Regions from separate parts of the Cytobacillus sp. FSL H8-0458 genome, predicted to be linked through region 1. Evidence: a T-box and tRNA genes for the amino acid it is inferred to sense, from the RefSeq annotation. Region 1 holds a T-box; the other regions hold tRNA genes.
The links. A T-box is a leader RNA that pairs with one kind of tRNA and senses whether it is charged. The one in region 1 lies ahead of tyrS (tyrosine--tRNA ligase), so its partner is inferred to be a tRNA-Tyr.

Region 1 (5,549 bases):
AGCTTTTCGGCATTTTTCCTCTGAACGTGAAGCCACATACACAGATGCCCCTGCCGCTTTTGCGAATTGCATTAAGAAGGTTGCCACACCCCCTCCAATTCCGGGAATGAACACCTTCATGCCTGCCTGAAGCTTTCCTCTAGTGAATAATGCTCTGTAGGCGGTTAGTGCTGCCAGGGAAAGGACACCCGCGTCCTCCCAGGTTAAATACCCTGGCTTGGGAGCTGCGTTTTCAGCCGGAATTATGATGTATTCCGCAAATGTCCCATGAAACGGCAAGCCGACGATTTCAAAGCCGGCTGGGGGTGCCTCGCTTTTTTCCTTCCAGCCGAGTCCGGGATTGATGATAACTTCATCGCCTGGCTTCATGTCTGCAACGTTATCTCCGACTGCGTCGATAATTCCCGCTCCGTCTGAACCGATGACAAGCGCAGGATCTTCCGCCTTGTGGCGGTTCAGGACAAATAAATCCCGATGGTTCAGCCCTGCCGTCTTTAATTTCACCCTGACTTCGCCGGCACCCGGCTCAGGCTTTTCAATTTCACCATAAGATAACCCGGCAAGACCGGCTTTACCTTCATGAATGACCGCTTTCATTTCCTCCACCTGCTTTTCTTTAAAAATTTCGTCTATTCTATCATATCTTGAAAAGGATTGGGGAAAAAAGCGATTTGCCTAGTTCAGCCTCAGTTTCACAAACTTTCTTTTTCCTGCCTGAAGAACTAATCCGTCTGTAATTTTCACGAGCAGCTTTACATCGCTGACTTTTTCTCCGTTTAAACGAATGCCGCCTCCTGCAATCATTTTTCTTGCTTCTGTTTTGGATGAAAGCAGGCCAAGGCCGGCAATCAGGTCGGTAATGAGCATTTCACCCTCACCCCTCCATTCGGTTTCCGGGATCTCATCCGGCATGGCTCCTTTTTGGAAAATGGTTTGGAAATGCTGTTCGGCTTTCTCGGCTTCAGCTGCACCATGGTACATGCGGACAATTGTTCTTCCCAAGAGCATTTTGGCGTCACGCGGATGAAGAGTTCTGTTTTCCAGCTCTTCCGCGATTTGCTGTTTTTCGGTCACCGGCAAATCTGTTGCGAGATTGAAGTATTTTACAATCAGCTCATCCGGTATGGACATCATTTTGCCATACATATTATTAGGATCCTCATCCACACCGATGTAATTGTTTTTCGATTTGGACATTTTCTCTTTGCCATCCAGGCCCTCAAGGAGCGGCATCAGGATGACGACCTGCTTTTCCTTTTGAAAATGCTCCTGCAGATGGCGTCCCATCAGAACATTGAAATGCTGGTCGTTTCCGCCAAGCTCGATATCGCTTTCAAGAGCAACCGAGTCGTAGCCCTGCATCAGCGGGTAGAAAAACTCATGAAGCGAGATTGGTTTACCTGTGGCCAGCCGCTCTGAAAAGTCATTTCGCTCCAGAAGGCGGGCAACCGTTATGCTTGCAGACAGGCGGATAACGTCTTCAAGCTGGAGGTCAGAAAGCCATGCTGAGTTGTAGTGAAGATCGACTTTATCCATGTCCAGCACTTTGCTGAATTGCTCGAAGTAGGTTTTAGCATTATGCTTCACTTCTTCATCTGTGAGCTGATTTCGGGCTGCCGATTTCCCTGTCGGGTCGCCAATTTTCCCTGTAAAATCGCCAATGATCAGCTGGATGACGTGGCCGTTGTCCTGGAACTGCTTTAATTTATTCAGCACGACCGTATGGCCGATATGGACATCCGGTGCAGAAGGATCAAGGCCCAGCTTAATTTTTAAAGGCTGATTTTGAAAAATGGATTTGGCTATTTTATTCTTCAATTCGGCTTTTGGCAGAATCTCCTGGACGCCATTACAGTAAATCTCAAGCTGCCTCTCTGTTTCAAGCTTTTGCTGGGCTGTTAATTTTTCAAAAAAATTGTCCATGTATTCCCTTCCTTTCTGTTTTTGGAATATAAAAAACCACGCCCCTAAAGAAAGGGACGTGGTTAACGCGGTACCACCCTTTTTGAAGATTGCTCTTCCGCTCAGCGGATTAACGGTCCGTGCCGTTCCCTGCTACTACTGTTCACAGAAAAAGTTCGAGAAGGTAATTCACTGTTATCTATGTGCTGATTTTCACCGGGCATCAGCTCTCTAAAACAGGGAGAAGAACAGCTACTTATTTCTGTCATTACTTTAAAATTTTAAATTTTTATTATTTTAGCGGAATGTTTTGGAAAGTTCAAGTGTTTTTTTCATGAGTAACAATAGATAAAAATAAACCAGGAACATGCAATGCCCCTGGTCCATGCTTATTTCGTTAAGATAATCGGTCCTTCTTTTGTTATGACAACGGTGTGTTCACATTGGGCGACATGGCTTTTGTTAGGTGTGACGAACGTCCACCCGTCGCTCATTTCCCTTACTTCTTCATCTCCGCTTGAAATAAACGGTTCGAAGGCGACAACCATGCCTTCTCTTAACAGCTGTTTATCCCATGGATCAAAATAGTTCAGAATATGGTCCGGCTTCTCGTGAAGGGAGCGGCCGACACCGTGTCCGGTCAGATTCATGATAACGTTGAATCCATTGTTTTTTGCCACTTTATGAACCGTTTTACCGACAAGGCTCAGCTTGCCGCCCGGCTTTAATTTTTTCATGCCTTCATCAAATGCTTCCTGTGCCGCATCACATAACTTTTGCAGCTTCTCGTCTTCCCCAACGACAAATGATAGGCCTGTATCTGCGAAATAGCCATTCTTTGATCCTGAAACATCAATATTTACAAGATCGCCTTCTTTTATTATGCGGCTTCCTGGAATGCCATGAGCCACTTCTTCATTCACGCTTATGCATGTGAAGCCGGGAAAGTCGTATTCTCCTTTAGGGCCTGAAATCGCTCCATTCTTTTCAAATAGCTCTCCGGCTAAATCATCAAGTTCTTTGGTTGTTACGCCTGGCTTGGTTTTTTCAATCATCGCATCGCGAATCTCCGCGACAATTTTGCCGATTTCCTTAAGTTTTGCTAATTCTTCTTCACTTTTTACAATCATACAGAATCCTGCCTTTTCTTTAGTTGTTATTCCTCTATTATAATCTAAATGTGGCGCGCTTAATAAGATTTCGCCTTTTCTCTTGCTAAAAACCTAATAATCAACAGAAAAGTGATAAGGCCAGTTAAAGAAAACAGTAAGACTTCAATCAGATGTCCTTCACCTTCATTTTCTTTAGCTGGACTTGGTTTTCTTACTTCTTCATTCATTATCTTTCCGTAATAATCCTCATGACCTGATACAATTCTGCCATCCTTCCCTTGAACCATTCCATTGGGGCCGGCAACGGGAACAAGAAAGTGTGCTTCCTTTGTTTTTTCCAAAAATAACAGGAACTTGCCGCCCTCCTGCTGAAATTCCTCTGCCCATCCAGTATCGTTGCCATCAATGCCTGCCGTTATGGTTTCTGCTGCTTCTCCTTTATACACCTTTTCGACTTGAAACTGTCTTCCATAAAAAATACCCCTGCTAGATTTTTGTTTGCTTTTAAAATTATATGTACCCAGCACAATAACTTGTGAACGGGATTCAACCTCTTCCGGCTTAAGGTCCACCCATTTTACTGCCAGTGTCTGCGAACCGCCTGGCAGCATGAGCAACATCAGTATTAAAAACACCTTTTTCATTGGTTTCTTCCTTGAATTTCTTCTATCCCTGGCCATAATAATTTCCAGTTCTTTTTTTCAATTCGCTGGAGGTAAACTCCAAATAACTTACTATCTTCAGCAAACATAGGTGTGGGCTTTATTTTATAAGCAAGCAAGTCCCCGATCCCCCATGGAGCAGTTAATATAATATTGTTTTTGTCATCAAGCTTTAATCCAAGGGCAGTAGCCGTTTCAGGAAATTTCGAGATCGCATCCACTGATGAAGTATATGGGGGGAGGTCATTAATCAGATGCATTCTTGCCTCATTTTTAACTGACCAGGGCACTTTGGGCAGAAGGGATTTAAGCTTGGACTCCAGCTCTTTTTCCGTTTCTTCACTAAGGTCACTCTTATTAAAATAAACGACATCCACATCAGGCAAGTGAGTTCTATTGCTGAATCCATGAAGAGTATCCCAGACTTTTGCCCTCACAAAGCCGGCACAGACCCACCAGTCCGGGAGGTTTAATGACTTTGCGGCCGATAGGATGTTCATCATCCATTTGTCCTGCTTTACCAGCTTCACTATATCTTCTTCTGTCTTAATCAGCATGTTCCCTCTCCGTCTCTCGAATCGAATGCAGTACACGCCTGTAGTAGTAATCCTCATGCGGAACAAAGTCCTCTTTGCGTACGGTAATGACAGTGGTGATTCTATCATCTTTTTCAACCTGAAATCCTTCTGCCTTAATATGTTCTCTTCCTTCAAACCAAAGCTCATAGAAGTCTTCCAGAGCAATCCGGTAGATTCCCGTTACTTCTTCGAGCTGCGGCTTGAACTCCTCCAGTGTATGGACGCTGTGATAAAGAAATACATTCGCCAGTTCTTTGTCGATAAAATTTTCTTTCTCTGCAATATATTCAATGACACCCAGTGGCACCAAGTCCGCAAAATCAACATGAATCCCCAGTTCTTCCTCCACTTCCCGCATGCCATCCATGACAGATTCATGACTCATGAGATGGCCTGCAGAAGTTATGTCCAGAAGTCCGGGGTAATCCTTTTTGTTATTGCTGCGGTATTGAAAATATATGTATTCCTTTTCTTCTTCTCTATTGACGAACCAGCAGTGGAAAGTTTCATGCCAGTGACCTTTTTGATGGACTTCTTCACGGGAAGCTACACCGATTTGTTTTCGGTTTTCATCAAAAATATTGAGAATTTCTGTGTCCAATTAATTGTCCTCCTTGTTTAAATAACTCTTGAATAATTCATGCGTGGCAGCTTGAAATAAACCCCGATTAGTGGTAAATTTCATAGAAATTCCTCCTTATTAAAGGGATACCCGGCTGCCGGTTTCCCCTGTTACTGTTTTCCTGATTGATTCTGGTAATTACGCTGCACCATTCCTGAAGATTTGATCATTCCGAATTTTTCATAAAACGGCTGTAATTCAGGGTCACACATAATATCAATCATGTAAATGCCGACCAGCTCTTCCAGTAAACGGGTGACCAGCTTTTGGCCGATACCCTGCTGCTGGTATTCGGGCAGCACTTCAAGCAGCGGAATGTAGGCAGATAGCACTCCATCGCTGATTGCTGTGGTGAATCCAGCCACTGCATGTTTATCTCGGTCAACGGCCAGCACGATCTTCGTGCTGTTTTTTAAAAGCATTAGATGTTTTTCAGGGCTCGGCGGATTTGGCCACCCGTCAAAAAAACCTTCCAGCATATCTGATGATATTCCTTCTATATCCACTTTATATTCGATCATTTTGTCAGCTCCATTTTTCTATCAGAAGAAAGCATACAAAATTCCTCCTGACCCGTTAATCAATTAATTTTTCGACAAATAGGCAGGAAAAGCCTGTATATTTTTCTGAAAAATTCAAACAGTTCATTTTTCATTTATTCTTTAATCTATTA
Region 2 (5,549 bases), 320 kb from region 1:
TCACCTTGCCAAGGTGGGGGTCGCGGGTTCGAATCCCGTCTTCCGCTCCATTATTTTGCGCCCGTAGCTCAATTGGATAGAGCGTTTGACTACGGATCAAAAGGTTAGGGGTTCGACTCCTCTCGGGCGCGCCATATTACGGGGAGTAGCTCAGCTTGGTAGAGCACTTGGTTTGGGACCAAGGGGTCGCAGGTTCGAATCCTGTCTTCCCGACCAGCGACACTTCTTTTACTTGGGGCCTTAGCTCAGCTGGGAGAGCGCCTGCTTTGCACGCAGGAGGTCAGCGGTTCGATCCCGCTAGGCTCCACCATGAATATATAATCATTTCGGCGGTGTAGCTCAGCTGGCTAGAGCGTACGGTTCATACCCGTGAGGTCGGGGGTTCGATCCCCTCCGCCGCTACCAATATGATTATTTTTTACAACATCGGAGGAATACCCAAGTCCGGCTGAAGGGATCGGTCTTGAAAACCGACAGGCGGGTCAAACCGCGCAGGGGTTCGAATCCCCTTTCCTCCTCCATATCTTATTTTAATAATATTATCGCGGGGTGGAGCACGACCGAATAATCTGCGAGGGAATTACTTCAGCGCACCGATTGAGCTGCTGCTTGAATAATCTTTCTGAAATCGGGGCGGTACTTCATTGATTAAACTGCGATGTAATGCTTGATGTGAGCATAGAAAAATCACATAAATAATATTATCGCGGGGTGGAGCAGTCCGGTAGCTCGTCGGGCTCATAACCCGAAGGTCGCAGGTTCAAATCCTGCCCCCGCAATCTGGTCCGGTAGTTCAGTTGGTTAGAATGCCTGCCTGTCACGCAGGAGGTCGCGGGTTCGAGTCCCGTCCGGACCGCCATTATTTATAATCTTAATAATATATGGCTCAGTAGCTCAGTCGGTAGAGGATTTTAAAAGAATGCAGCTGCGAAGCTTTTACATCATCGAATAGTATGCTTTTAAAATCTGCGACAAAGAACGCAGGACTTTGAAGCACATGTATCAAACTTTAGGATTAATAAATTTATATGGCTCAGTAGCTCAGTCGGTAGAGCAAAGGACTGAAAATCCTTGTGTCGGCGGTTCGATTCCGTCCTGAGCCACCATTTTCTTAGTCTTTACAGACTTGGAGGGGTAGCGAAGTGGCTAAACGCGGCGGACTGTAAATCCGCTCCTTCGGGTTCGGCAGTTCGAATCTGCCCCCCTCCACCATTTATATAGGGGTATAGTTTAATGGTAAAACGAAGGTCTCCAAAACCTTTGATGTGGGTTCGATTCCTACTACCCCTGCCAGTAGGATAGTGGCGGTTGTGGCGAAGTGGTTAACGCATCGGATTGTGGCTCCGACACTCGTGGGTTCGATTCCCATCAATCGCCCCATTATTCTTTTTCTGCATTAATTATTGGGCTATAGCCAAGCGGTAAGGCACCGGACTTTGACTCCGTCACTCGCAGGTTCGAATCCTGCTAGCCCAGCCATTTTTAAGGCAGCATAGCCAAGTGGTAAGGCAGAGGTCTGCAAAACCTCCATCCCCGGTTCAAATCCGGGTGTTGCCTCCAAACAAAAGACAGTATGTTATAAATTAATTTAAATGCGGGTGTAGTTTAGTGGTAAAACCTCAGCCTTCCAAGCTGATGATGAGGGTTCGATTCCCTTCACCCGCTCCAACAACATATGGGCCTATAGCTCAGCTGGTTAGAGCGCACGCCTGATAAGCGTGAGGTCGATGGTTCGAGTCCATTTAGGCCCACCATTATACATACCATTATCAAACTAATTCCAATAGGGATTAGTTTTTTTGTATTTAGAAACTTTTTTAACGGCTGTCTCCAAGAGGAACAGGCTATTTTACTGTAAATGCAGATACCGAATATGGAAGCGGGGAGCTAAGTTGATACTTTGTGAATACTTTGTGAACCGTTATTCTTGCAAGAGCACCATTAGGTGGAAGAAACCCTTGATATTACAGTGTTTTAGCTAAAATTGCAACCCTTTTGCCTTTGAGGAAATATGAAGAAAGTGTGATTCATTTCACTTTTATGAAAACCCTTCTCAACTATGATATAGGTAACAAAGTAAAGGAGCTGATGGAAGGTGGAAACACGAAAAGTGGACCAGAGCAGTTCAAAAGAACATAACTCTCTAAAGGGTACGTTCTTTTCAGTTACAGTTGTAGGGCTTGGGATCTTTGTTACTTATTTAATCTTGTACGGCCTGTACATGGCCAGAATATAGGGGGGATAAACAATGATGCATCGTTCTGAAAAGGTATGGCTTATTTTAAGCTTTGGAATGATTATTGGATTCATGTTAATCGCGGGCTACCAAGCATTCGCCTTTGAAATGGGGCCGCCAAGCTATGGAGAGCGAATTGATCCTCAGAAAGTGGATGAAACAGCACCGTTTGATAAGCCAGGAATTAAGAAAATTGGCGAGAATGAGTATGAAGTAGTTATGACTCTTCAAGTGTTCAGTTTTACTCCTAGTGAGATAGAAGTGCCTGCAGGATCAACAGTTCATTTTACATTGACGTCAAAAGATGTCGTTCACGGGTTCCAGGTTGCGGAAACTAACTTAAATGCTATGGTTGTGCCTGGTTATGTACAAAAAATCACCCAGAAGTTCGATAAGCCAGGTGAATATTTAGTTCTTTGCAATGAGTACTGCGGTGCGGGTCATCAAATGATGAGCACAACCATTACAGTGAAATAAAGGGGGGATAGACAGTGGAAACAGTTATTAAGCAATCAGGAAAAACACAAGTTTTTAAGGATAAAGCAAATAAAGTTATGGGGATTAGCCTCGAGGATGCAAAATTAACGAAATCATATTTATCTGTTGCTTTCTTAGCCATCCTTCTGGGCGGAATACTTGGACTGCTGCAAGGCCTGAACCGGGCTGGAATGCTCGAATTGCCGGCATGGCTGAATTATTATCAGGTTCTCACAGCTCATGGTCTTCTGCTGGTAGTCGTACTGTCGGCGTTCTTCACAATTGGATACTTCTATGCTGGGTTATCCCACACACTGGGCGGCCTGCTTCCTAAGGTCAGAAAGATGGCATGGATTGGTTTCTGGATGAAGATTTTCGGATTTGTCCTAGCGGTGATCCCGATTTTAATGAATGAAGCATCTGTTATGTATACTTTCTATCCGCCAATGGCCGCTTCACCCATTTTCTATATCGGCTTAGTATTTATCGTATTGGGTGTATGGATGTGCGCCTTTGGTGCTTTTATCAATGTGGCAAGCTGGAGAAAGAGAAATCCTGGCCAGCATATCCCGATTTTATCTTTCTTTGCAACAGGCGTATTTGTTCTCTTATTCTTCGGAAGCATACCTGTAGCCATTGAGGTTTTCACTATAATTCCTTGGGCTTTTGGATGGGTGGAGACGATAAATGTTATGGTTGCACGCACGCTGTTCTGGGCGTTCGGACATACACTGGTTAACATCTGGTATTTAACAGCTGTATCTGCCTGGTATGTCATTGTGCCGAAAGTTATTGGCGGCCGAAGATGGAATGACCTCTTAACAAGGATTGTGGTTATTGCACTAGTAATTATGAATATTACCGGGGGATTCCACCATCAAATTATTGACCCGGGTATTTCTGAACCTGTGAAATACATGCACGTGTTTATGAGTTTGGCCATTGGCTTCCCTTCATTAATGACTGCTTATGCAATGTTTGCAGTCTTTGAACGCACAGCGAGAAGGAAAGGCGGAAAAGGCATTGTTGGCTGGTATAAGAAGCTTCCTTGGGGAGACGTCAGATTCCTTGCACCATTTATCGCAATGGCTGCTTTTATCCCTGCAGGGGCAGGCGGCATTGCTCAAACTACAAACCAATTAAATCAGGTAGTCCATAACACGATGTGGGTCGTTGGCCATTTCCACTTAACACTTGGCATGTCAGTAGTTATGACGTTCTTTGGCCTTAGTTATTGGCTCATTCCTTATGTATCTAAAAGAGTTCTGACACCGCAGATCAATAAACTTGGGGTTATTCAAACGATCATATGGACGCTCGGTATGATCATCATGTCTGGTGCGATGCACTGGGTAGGGCTGCTTGGATCTCCGAGAAGAACTTCCTATTCAACATATTTTGATAATGCAACTGCTTTAAGCTGGGATCCTTATCTGTTCTTCCTGGCAATCGGCGGCACGCTTCTGATGATTGGTGTCCTTATGCAGGTATACGCAGTTTTCTATCTCATGTTCTTTGCACCAAAGGGAAACACAGAGTTCCCTATTGCAGAAGTGGAAGAAGATGAAGCGCCAACACCTAGATGGACAGAACGCTGGGGATTGTGGGTTGTTTGTATGATTGTCCTTGTCGGCATGGCATATGTCATTCCATTGGTCGATTTCATTGTCAATGCGCCCCCAGGTTCACCTCCATTTAAAACCTGGTAAGGTATGAGAGATAGCTCGGCTGCTGGGCTGTCTCTTTCTTTTAAAAGGAAGTGATGAATCATGTTTCCAAAAAATAGAACGGCTATATCAAGCTTGCTTGTACTGATGTTTGGCGTAGTCCTTTTTTACATTGGCACAGATGGGTTTCAGGCTTTTACTGCTGAAACAGCCAGGGTTAATCAGTTAATGGATGAGAAGCCTCAGTTCCCGGATGTAACGCTTGAAGATAATAATGGAAGGACCTACTCTTTTTCGGAATTTGAAGGGAAGTATGTTTTTATTACTTTTTTATATACTTCATGCGGTACTGTTTGCCCTGAGCTGGAGGTTAATATGTCTGAAGTATATAAACGGATTCCGGAAGAGTATATTGGCCATGACATTCAATTTCTTAGCATCAGTTTCGATCCGGAGAGGGATGATCCCGAAACTTTGGATACTTACCGTAAGGCTTTCGGCAGTGACGGAGAAACGTGGAGAATGGCGAGGATTCCGGAACAGAAGGAGCTTGATTCTTTGCTGGACCGGTTTGGAGTCATTGTCATACCGGATGAATACGGCAACTTTGCCCATAACTCGGCTTTTTATCTGGTGAACCCTGAAGGACAATTAATCGAAGTCATGGACTACACCTTGATAGAAGAAGCGGCTGATCGGGTAATTGAGATTTTGAGCAGCGGGAGGGAAGAATGATGAAGTCACCAGTTTACGGATTGCTTCTACTCCTTGCATTGATGCTCCCGCCTGCAGCTAATTTGCTGGAGTCAATAATGATTACCCATATGCATATGCAAATGCCCCTGCTGGTCGTCTCTGGATTATTCATGGCTAAGTTCTTTCAGAATCGCTTTCCGGAGTTTTTCTCAAAATGGAATGAAAACGGAGTGCCGGGACTATTGCTGTTTTCAATCATTATGGTGTATTGGTCTCTGCCAAGGACGATGGATGAAGCTTTGACGCTTACAAGCGTAGAGGTCTTTAAATTTATCTCACTGCCATTTTTGGCCGGGGTGCCATTGCGGGATAGCTGGCCAAAACTAAGTTCATTTTGGAAGCATGCTCTCATTATTTTCTTTACTATTCTATTTTTAGCTCTGGGATGGCTATATATCTGGTCCCCTGTACAG
Region 3 (5,549 bases), 640 kb from region 1:
AGTTTGCAGGTGAAACATGTCACTTGCTACTTTAACCAGGATAATGACAAAAATCCCTTTCAGTAATTGGACAGCCTTTGTTCCTTTAACAATCATTATGAGTTTATAGATGACGTACCAGACAAGGAGAATGTCTATTGTATTAGCCAACAATTTCATTATAGAGAGATCCGCAAACGACATTATCCTTCCTCCAAATATATATTTCAAAAGCAAAAATGCCTAATGTTCCTTTATGTAACTTTCATATTATATCATATTCATCGCTAATTCCAATTTTGAAACAGCATATGCCATCTGGAAAATTCAGCATTGTCATTTGCATACTAAGAATCCCTGCTTTATAGCAGGGATTCTCTTTATTATTGACTACTTTTCTTTGTCTGTTTCTCCGGTTTCAAAGACATTTACAGCATCCTTTGTTGCGGTTTTGATGTGATACCACAGCCATTCGAATATGGCATCTACCTCTTCAATTTCACCGGTAACATTACCGGCCGAAGCCATATACTGCTGGCCATTGATGACCGTAGCATTTCCGTCTATTTCGCCCTTGATTTCCAAGTCGCCGTTCTTAACTACAACATCGCCTTTTACCACTTCACCTTCAGGTACAATCACTTTATCGTTTTGCACCACGAGGTTCGGCTGCTTAGAAACGGATAATTGTTGATCCTGATCCCAGGAAGATGCGATGCTTCCCATCATCAGAACAAGAAAGAGTGACGCCGCCGTTAAAAGCGGATGATGCCTGAACCAGCGCTGAACCCCGACCTTCCGCTTTTCTTTTGGCAATTTTGCCATAACATTTGCCGTGAAATTTTCAGGTGCCTGTATATGTGAAGTGCTTTGGACTAAAGCGATCGTTTTCTTTAATTCATGGAAATGAGTCTGACACTCCACGCAGTTTTGCAGATGTGCCCTTAATTCCTTCTCATGTTCGGCTGAGATCTCTTCATCTAGGTACTCGTGCATATAAACAACCATTTCTGCTGGACATTTCAAAGTTCTCACCCTCTTTATTAAACATATCTTAATTGATTTCTAAGAGCTTCCCGTCCCCGGTGAATCCGGGTCTTTACGGTTCCCAATGGAAGATCGAGCGTTTCACTGATCTCGTTCAGCGATAATTCTTCAATATATTTTAAAACAATAACCGAACGATATTTTTCAGGAAGCTTCGATATTTCTCTTTGGATTGTTTCCTGCAGTTCCAGGCTTTCTACATCATCCTCCGGCAGCCTCGCATCTGAAGCGATTTGAGAATACATGTTCAATCCATCCGTTCCGGCGACCTCTGCATCCAGATAATAATCAGGCTTCTTTTTTCTGATTCTGTCTATACAAAGGTTAGTGGCAATCCGATAGAGCCATGTGGAAAATTTCAAGTCAATATTAAAGCTGGCAATATTTACATAAGCTCTTAAGAAGGCCTCCTGAGCGATATCCTCTGCCTCATGCCTGTTTCCCAGCATTCTGTAGCAAATCTGAAAAACTTTATCTTTGTATATTTCAACAACTTCAGCATAAGCATCCTGGTCGCCTTTTAATACTTGCTTTATCCTATTTTTTACGAGTGTCTCCATTTTTTTACCTCCGCTCCAGTGCGGCTAATCGATAATACGAATCGATAGCGGAAAAGGTTTCGTTTTAATTAAAAAACATTCAATTTCTATATTAGCAAATTTTTACTTATTCTGGTTTATTTTTTTTCTTTTAGGGTATAAAAGTACTAAAATTATCGAAAAGGGTTGGTTACAGTGTGTGTTAAGGAATTATTGAGAGATATAGAGGATTGCCGGACAAGAATGATTCAATTAGCAGCTTCCGGATCTTTTACAGATCACATGGTAGTTGATACCAGCAATAAACTTGATGAACTTCTAAATAAATATTATACACTTACAGCAAAAAAATGAGCAGAACTTGTCTAAGTTCTGCTCATTTTTATTTTCCTTTATTATAGAAGCTTTTCTCCAAATAGTGAACCCATAAGTGCAACTGCTACAGTAGCTGTTTTGTTTTTGTCATCCAAAATGGGATTAACCTCTACAAATTCAGCCGATGTAATAATTTGTGCTTCTGCAAGCATCTCCATGGCCAAGTGGCTTTCACGGTAGCTGATGCCGCCAATAACCGGAGTTCCGACACCCGGTGCATCATGTGGATCCAGCCCATCCAAATCAAGAGACAGATGAACACCATCTGTATTTCTTTCTTTTAAATATGTAATAGATTCTTCCATGACCTTTGTCATACCAAGACGATCAATTTCATGCATGGTGTACACTTTAATGCCTTTTTCCTTAATAAGCTCCCGTTCTCCTTCATCCAATGACCTTGCCCCAATAATGACAATATTCTCCGGCTTAACCTTTGGACCATATCCCCCTACATTGGTTAAAAGCGGATGGCCCATACCCAGGCTTACAGCAAGCGGCATGCCATGAATGTTTCCTGAAGGTGATGTCTCAGCTGTATTTAAATCACCATGGGCATCATACCAGATTACCCCAAGATTGGAATAGTGCTTCGATACCCCTGCCAATGTTCCAATCGCAATGCTATGGTCGCCGCCGAGCACTAATGGAAAAGAACCGCCTTTTATTGCGTGATCAACTTTTTCTGCAAGCATTTCTGTTTTTTCAGCAATAAGGTGCAAGTTTCGAAGATTTGAATTTGGATCGATTTGAACCTCCGGACGGCCGACAGCAATATCGCCCTGGTCATGAATTTCTTCAAATAAACATTTTAATCGTTCATTCACTCCGGCATAACGAATCGCACTTGGCCCCATATCCACACCGCGTCTCATCTGGCCAAGATCCATCGGCATCCCAATTATCGATAATTTCTGTCTATTCATAATATAAGTCCTCCCTTTCCCTTCATATATACATTTTAACCGCTTTCAATCATATGACTCAACTCGACAAAATCGTGTATATATATGCGCTGCCGGGGGTGAAGGTCCTAATTTTCCGATGTATATATGATATTTATAAAATAAAAAATCCTTAAACCACATGGGTTTAAGGATTGGTATATTATGTATGTTGGTGGAGCCTAGCGGGATCGAACCGCTGACCTCCTGCGTGCAAAGCAGGCGCTCTCCCAGCTGAGCTAAGGCCCCATTTGGAGCGGAAGACGGGATTCGAACCCGCGACCCCCACCTTGGCAAGGTGATGTTCTACCACTGAACTACTTCCGCAGTATATTTGTATTTACAAGTAAGACCTTCAGGACTCGATTCCTAAGGTCTGCGTTTTTCTATAAAGTGAGCCATGAAGGACTCGAACCTTCGACCCTCTGATTAAAAGTCAGATGCTCTACCGACTGAGCTAATGGCTCATAATATAATACTGTTGCCTAAACTGTGCTTCAAAGCCCTTTGGTCTTTGTCGCAGATTTTAAAAGCTTGCCATTCAGAGATGTAACGCCTCGATGCTGCAATCTTTTAAAATCCTCTACCGATTGAGCTAATGGCTCATACTCATAAAAATGGCTGGGCTAGCAGGATTCGAACCTGCGAGTGACGGAGTCAAAGTCCGGTGCCTTACCGCTTGGCTATAGCCCAATAATTACAAAATAAAAAGGACATTCTTAGCTTGTCCAGTTTTTGTGATTTTATTAAGTATAAGTGGTGGAGGGGGGCAGATTCGAACTGCCGAACCCGAAGGAGCGGATTTACAGTCCGCCGCGTTTAGCCACTTCGCTACCCCTCCATCTGCGAAAAACAGATGGTGCCGGCGAGAGGACTTGAACCCCCAACCTACTGATTACAAGTCAGTTGCTCTACCAATTGAGCTACACCGGCAAATATGGTGGAGGATGACGGGATCGAACCGCCGACCCTCTGCTTGTAAGGCAGATGCTCTCCCAGCTGAGCTAATCCTCCATTATGGTGACCCCTACGGGATTCGAACCCGTGTTACCGCCGTGAAAGGGCGGTGTCTTAACCGCTTGACCAAGGGGCCTAGTATTCTAGTTGTCTACATTAAGAGAGCTTCCAACCGGGCTCGAACCGGTGACCTCTTCCTTACCATGGAAGTGCTCTACCTGCTGAGCTATGGAAGCAGCAGCTCATAATTCCCATAAGGGGCTTTATGAAAATGGCTCCGCAGGCAGGATTCGAACCTGCGACCGTTCGGTTAACAGCCGAATGCTCTACCACTGAGCTACTGCGGAAAAGTGGTATTATAAAACAGCCTGGCAACGTCCTACTCTCACAAGGGGACAGCCCCTAACTACCATCGGCGCTGAGAAGCTTAACTTCCGTGTTCGGTATGGGAACGGGTGTGACCTTCTCGCTATCGCCACCAGACTATTTTCAAAAGACAAGTATGATTATACTTTCTTTTGTAGTTTTTTTCAAGAGGAAATTTCATTTTCGTTCCCTCAAAACTAGATAATGTATGAAGAAGCATTTGCCGAGTATTCACCAATGACTTGGTTAAGTCCTCGATCGATTAGTATCAGTCAGCTCCACATGTCGCCACGCTTCCACCTCTGACCTATCAACCTGATCATCTTTCAGGGATCTTACTAGCTTGACGCTATGGGAAATCTCATCTCGAGGGGGGCTTCATGCTTAGATGCTTTCAGCACTTATCCCTTCCGCACATAGCTACCCAGCGATGCCTTTGGCAAGACAACTGGTACACCAGCGGTGCGTCCATCCCGGTCCTCTCGTACTAAGGACAGCTCCTCTCAAATTTCCTGCGCCCACGACGGATAGGGACCGAACTGTCTCACGACGTTCTGAACCCAGCTCGCGTACCGCTTTAATGGGCGAACAGCCCAACCCTTGGGACCGACTACAGCCCCAGGATGCGATGAGCCGACATCGAGGTGCCAAACCTCCCCGTCGATGTGGACTCTTGGGGGAGATAAGCCTGTTATCCCCGGGGTAGCTTTTATCCGTTGAGCGATGGCCCTTCCATGCGGAACCACCGGATCACTAAGCCCGACTTTCGTCCCTGCTCGACTTGTAGGTCTCGCAGTCAAGCTCCCTTGTGCCTTTACACTCTGCGAATGATTTCCAACCATTCTGAGGGAACCTTTGGGCGCCTCCGTTACTTTTTAGGAGGCGACCGCCCCAGTCAAACTGCCCACCTGACACTGTCTCCCGCCCCGATCAGGGGCGCGGGTTAGAATTTCAATACAGCCAGGGTAGTATCCCACCGACGCCTCCACCGAAGCTGGCGCTCCGGTTTCTCAGGCTCCTACCTATCCTGTACAAGCTGTACCAAAATTCAATATCAGGCTACAGTAAAGCTCCACGGGGTCTTTCCGTCCTGTCGCGGGTAACCTGCATCTTCACAGGTACTATAATTTCACCGAGTCTCTCGTTGAGACAGTGCCCAGATCGTTACGCCTTTCGTGCGGGTCGGAACTTACCCGACAAGGAATTTCGCTACCTTAGGACCGTTATAGTTACGGCCGCCGTTTACTGGGGCTTCGATTCAAAGCTTCGCTTGCGCTAACCTCTCCTCTTAACCTTCCAGCACCGGGCAGGCGTCAGCCCCTATACTTCGCCTTGCGGCTTC

Region 2: it encodes a tRNA-Tyr, which carries the amino acid that the T-box ahead of tyrS (tyrosine--tRNA ligase) is inferred to sense. The anticodon was not compared.
Region 3: it encodes a tRNA-Tyr, which carries the amino acid that the T-box ahead of tyrS (tyrosine--tRNA ligase) is inferred to sense. The anticodon was not compared.

The regions. Positions count from the first base shown of each region.
Region 1 covers NZ_JBBOBR010000001.1:3,381,565-3,387,113, forward strand. Annotated here, with positions in the region: gene NYE23_RS16675 (zinc-binding dehydrogenase) at 1-597, opposite strand, end outside; gene tyrS (tyrosine--tRNA ligase) at 676-1,923, opposite strand; T-box leader at 1,973-2,180, opposite strand; gene map (type I methionyl aminopeptidase) at 2,292-3,032, opposite strand; gene NYE23_RS16690 (hypothetical protein) at 3,092-3,658, opposite strand; gene NYE23_RS16695 (nucleotidyltransferase family protein) at 3,655-4,233, opposite strand; gene NYE23_RS16700 (NUDIX hydrolase) at 4,223-4,855, opposite strand; gene NYE23_RS16705 (GNAT family N-acetyltransferase) at 4,987-5,397, opposite strand.
Region 2 covers NZ_JBBOBR010000001.1:3,701,300-3,706,848, reverse strand. Annotated here, with positions in the region: tRNA gene NYE23_RS18575 (tRNA-Gly) at 1-50, shown strand, start outside; tRNA gene NYE23_RS18570 (tRNA-Arg) at 58-134, shown strand; tRNA gene NYE23_RS18565 (tRNA-Pro) at 140-216, shown strand; tRNA gene NYE23_RS18560 (tRNA-Ala) at 235-310, shown strand; tRNA gene NYE23_RS18555 (tRNA-Met) at 329-405, shown strand; tRNA gene NYE23_RS18550 (tRNA-Ser) at 429-521, shown strand; tRNA gene NYE23_RS18545 (tRNA-Met) at 706-779, shown strand; tRNA gene NYE23_RS18540 (tRNA-Asp) at 783-859, shown strand; tRNA gene NYE23_RS18535 (tRNA-Phe) at 1,031-1,106, shown strand; tRNA gene NYE23_RS18530 (tRNA-Tyr) at 1,129-1,212, shown strand; tRNA gene NYE23_RS18525 (tRNA-Trp) at 1,220-1,293, shown strand; tRNA gene NYE23_RS18520 (tRNA-His) at 1,305-1,380, shown strand; tRNA gene NYE23_RS18515 (tRNA-Gln) at 1,405-1,479, shown strand; tRNA gene NYE23_RS18510 (tRNA-Cys) at 1,487-1,560, shown strand; tRNA gene NYE23_RS18505 (tRNA-Gly) at 1,595-1,668, shown strand; tRNA gene NYE23_RS18500 (tRNA-Ile) at 1,678-1,754, shown strand; gene NYE23_RS18495 (cytochrome c oxidase subunit 2A) at 2,096-2,236, shown strand; gene NYE23_RS18490 (cytochrome c oxidase subunit II) at 2,249-2,713, shown strand; gene NYE23_RS18485 (cbb3-type cytochrome c oxidase subunit I) at 2,728-4,422, shown strand; gene NYE23_RS18480 (SCO family protein) at 4,483-5,115, shown strand; gene NYE23_RS18475 (hypothetical protein) at 5,112-5,549, shown strand, end outside.
Region 3 covers NZ_JBBOBR010000001.1:4,020,743-4,026,291, forward strand. Annotated here, with positions in the region: gene cdaA (diadenylate cyclase CdaA) at 1-183, opposite strand, end outside; gene NYE23_RS20165 (anti-sigma factor) at 370-1,005, opposite strand; gene sigW (RNA polymerase sigma factor SigW) at 1,023-1,586, opposite strand; gene NYE23_RS20175 (aspartyl-phosphate phosphatase Spo0E family protein) at 1,761-1,919, shown strand; gene rocF (arginase) at 1,961-2,866, opposite strand; tRNA gene NYE23_RS20185 (tRNA-Ala) at 3,058-3,133, opposite strand; tRNA gene NYE23_RS20190 (tRNA-Gly) at 3,137-3,211, opposite strand; tRNA gene NYE23_RS20195 (tRNA-Lys) at 3,279-3,351, opposite strand; tRNA gene NYE23_RS20200 (tRNA-Gln) at 3,503-3,577, opposite strand; tRNA gene NYE23_RS20205 (tRNA-Tyr) at 3,642-3,725, opposite strand; tRNA gene NYE23_RS20210 (tRNA-Thr) at 3,742-3,817, opposite strand; tRNA gene NYE23_RS20215 (tRNA-Val) at 3,823-3,898, opposite strand; tRNA gene NYE23_RS20220 (tRNA-Glu) at 3,903-3,977, opposite strand; tRNA gene NYE23_RS20225 (tRNA-Thr) at 4,005-4,077, opposite strand; tRNA gene NYE23_RS20230 (tRNA-Asn) at 4,114-4,188, opposite strand; rRNA gene rrf (5S ribosomal RNA) at 4,208-4,324, opposite strand; rRNA gene NYE23_RS20240 (23S ribosomal RNA) at 4,450-5,549, opposite strand, start outside.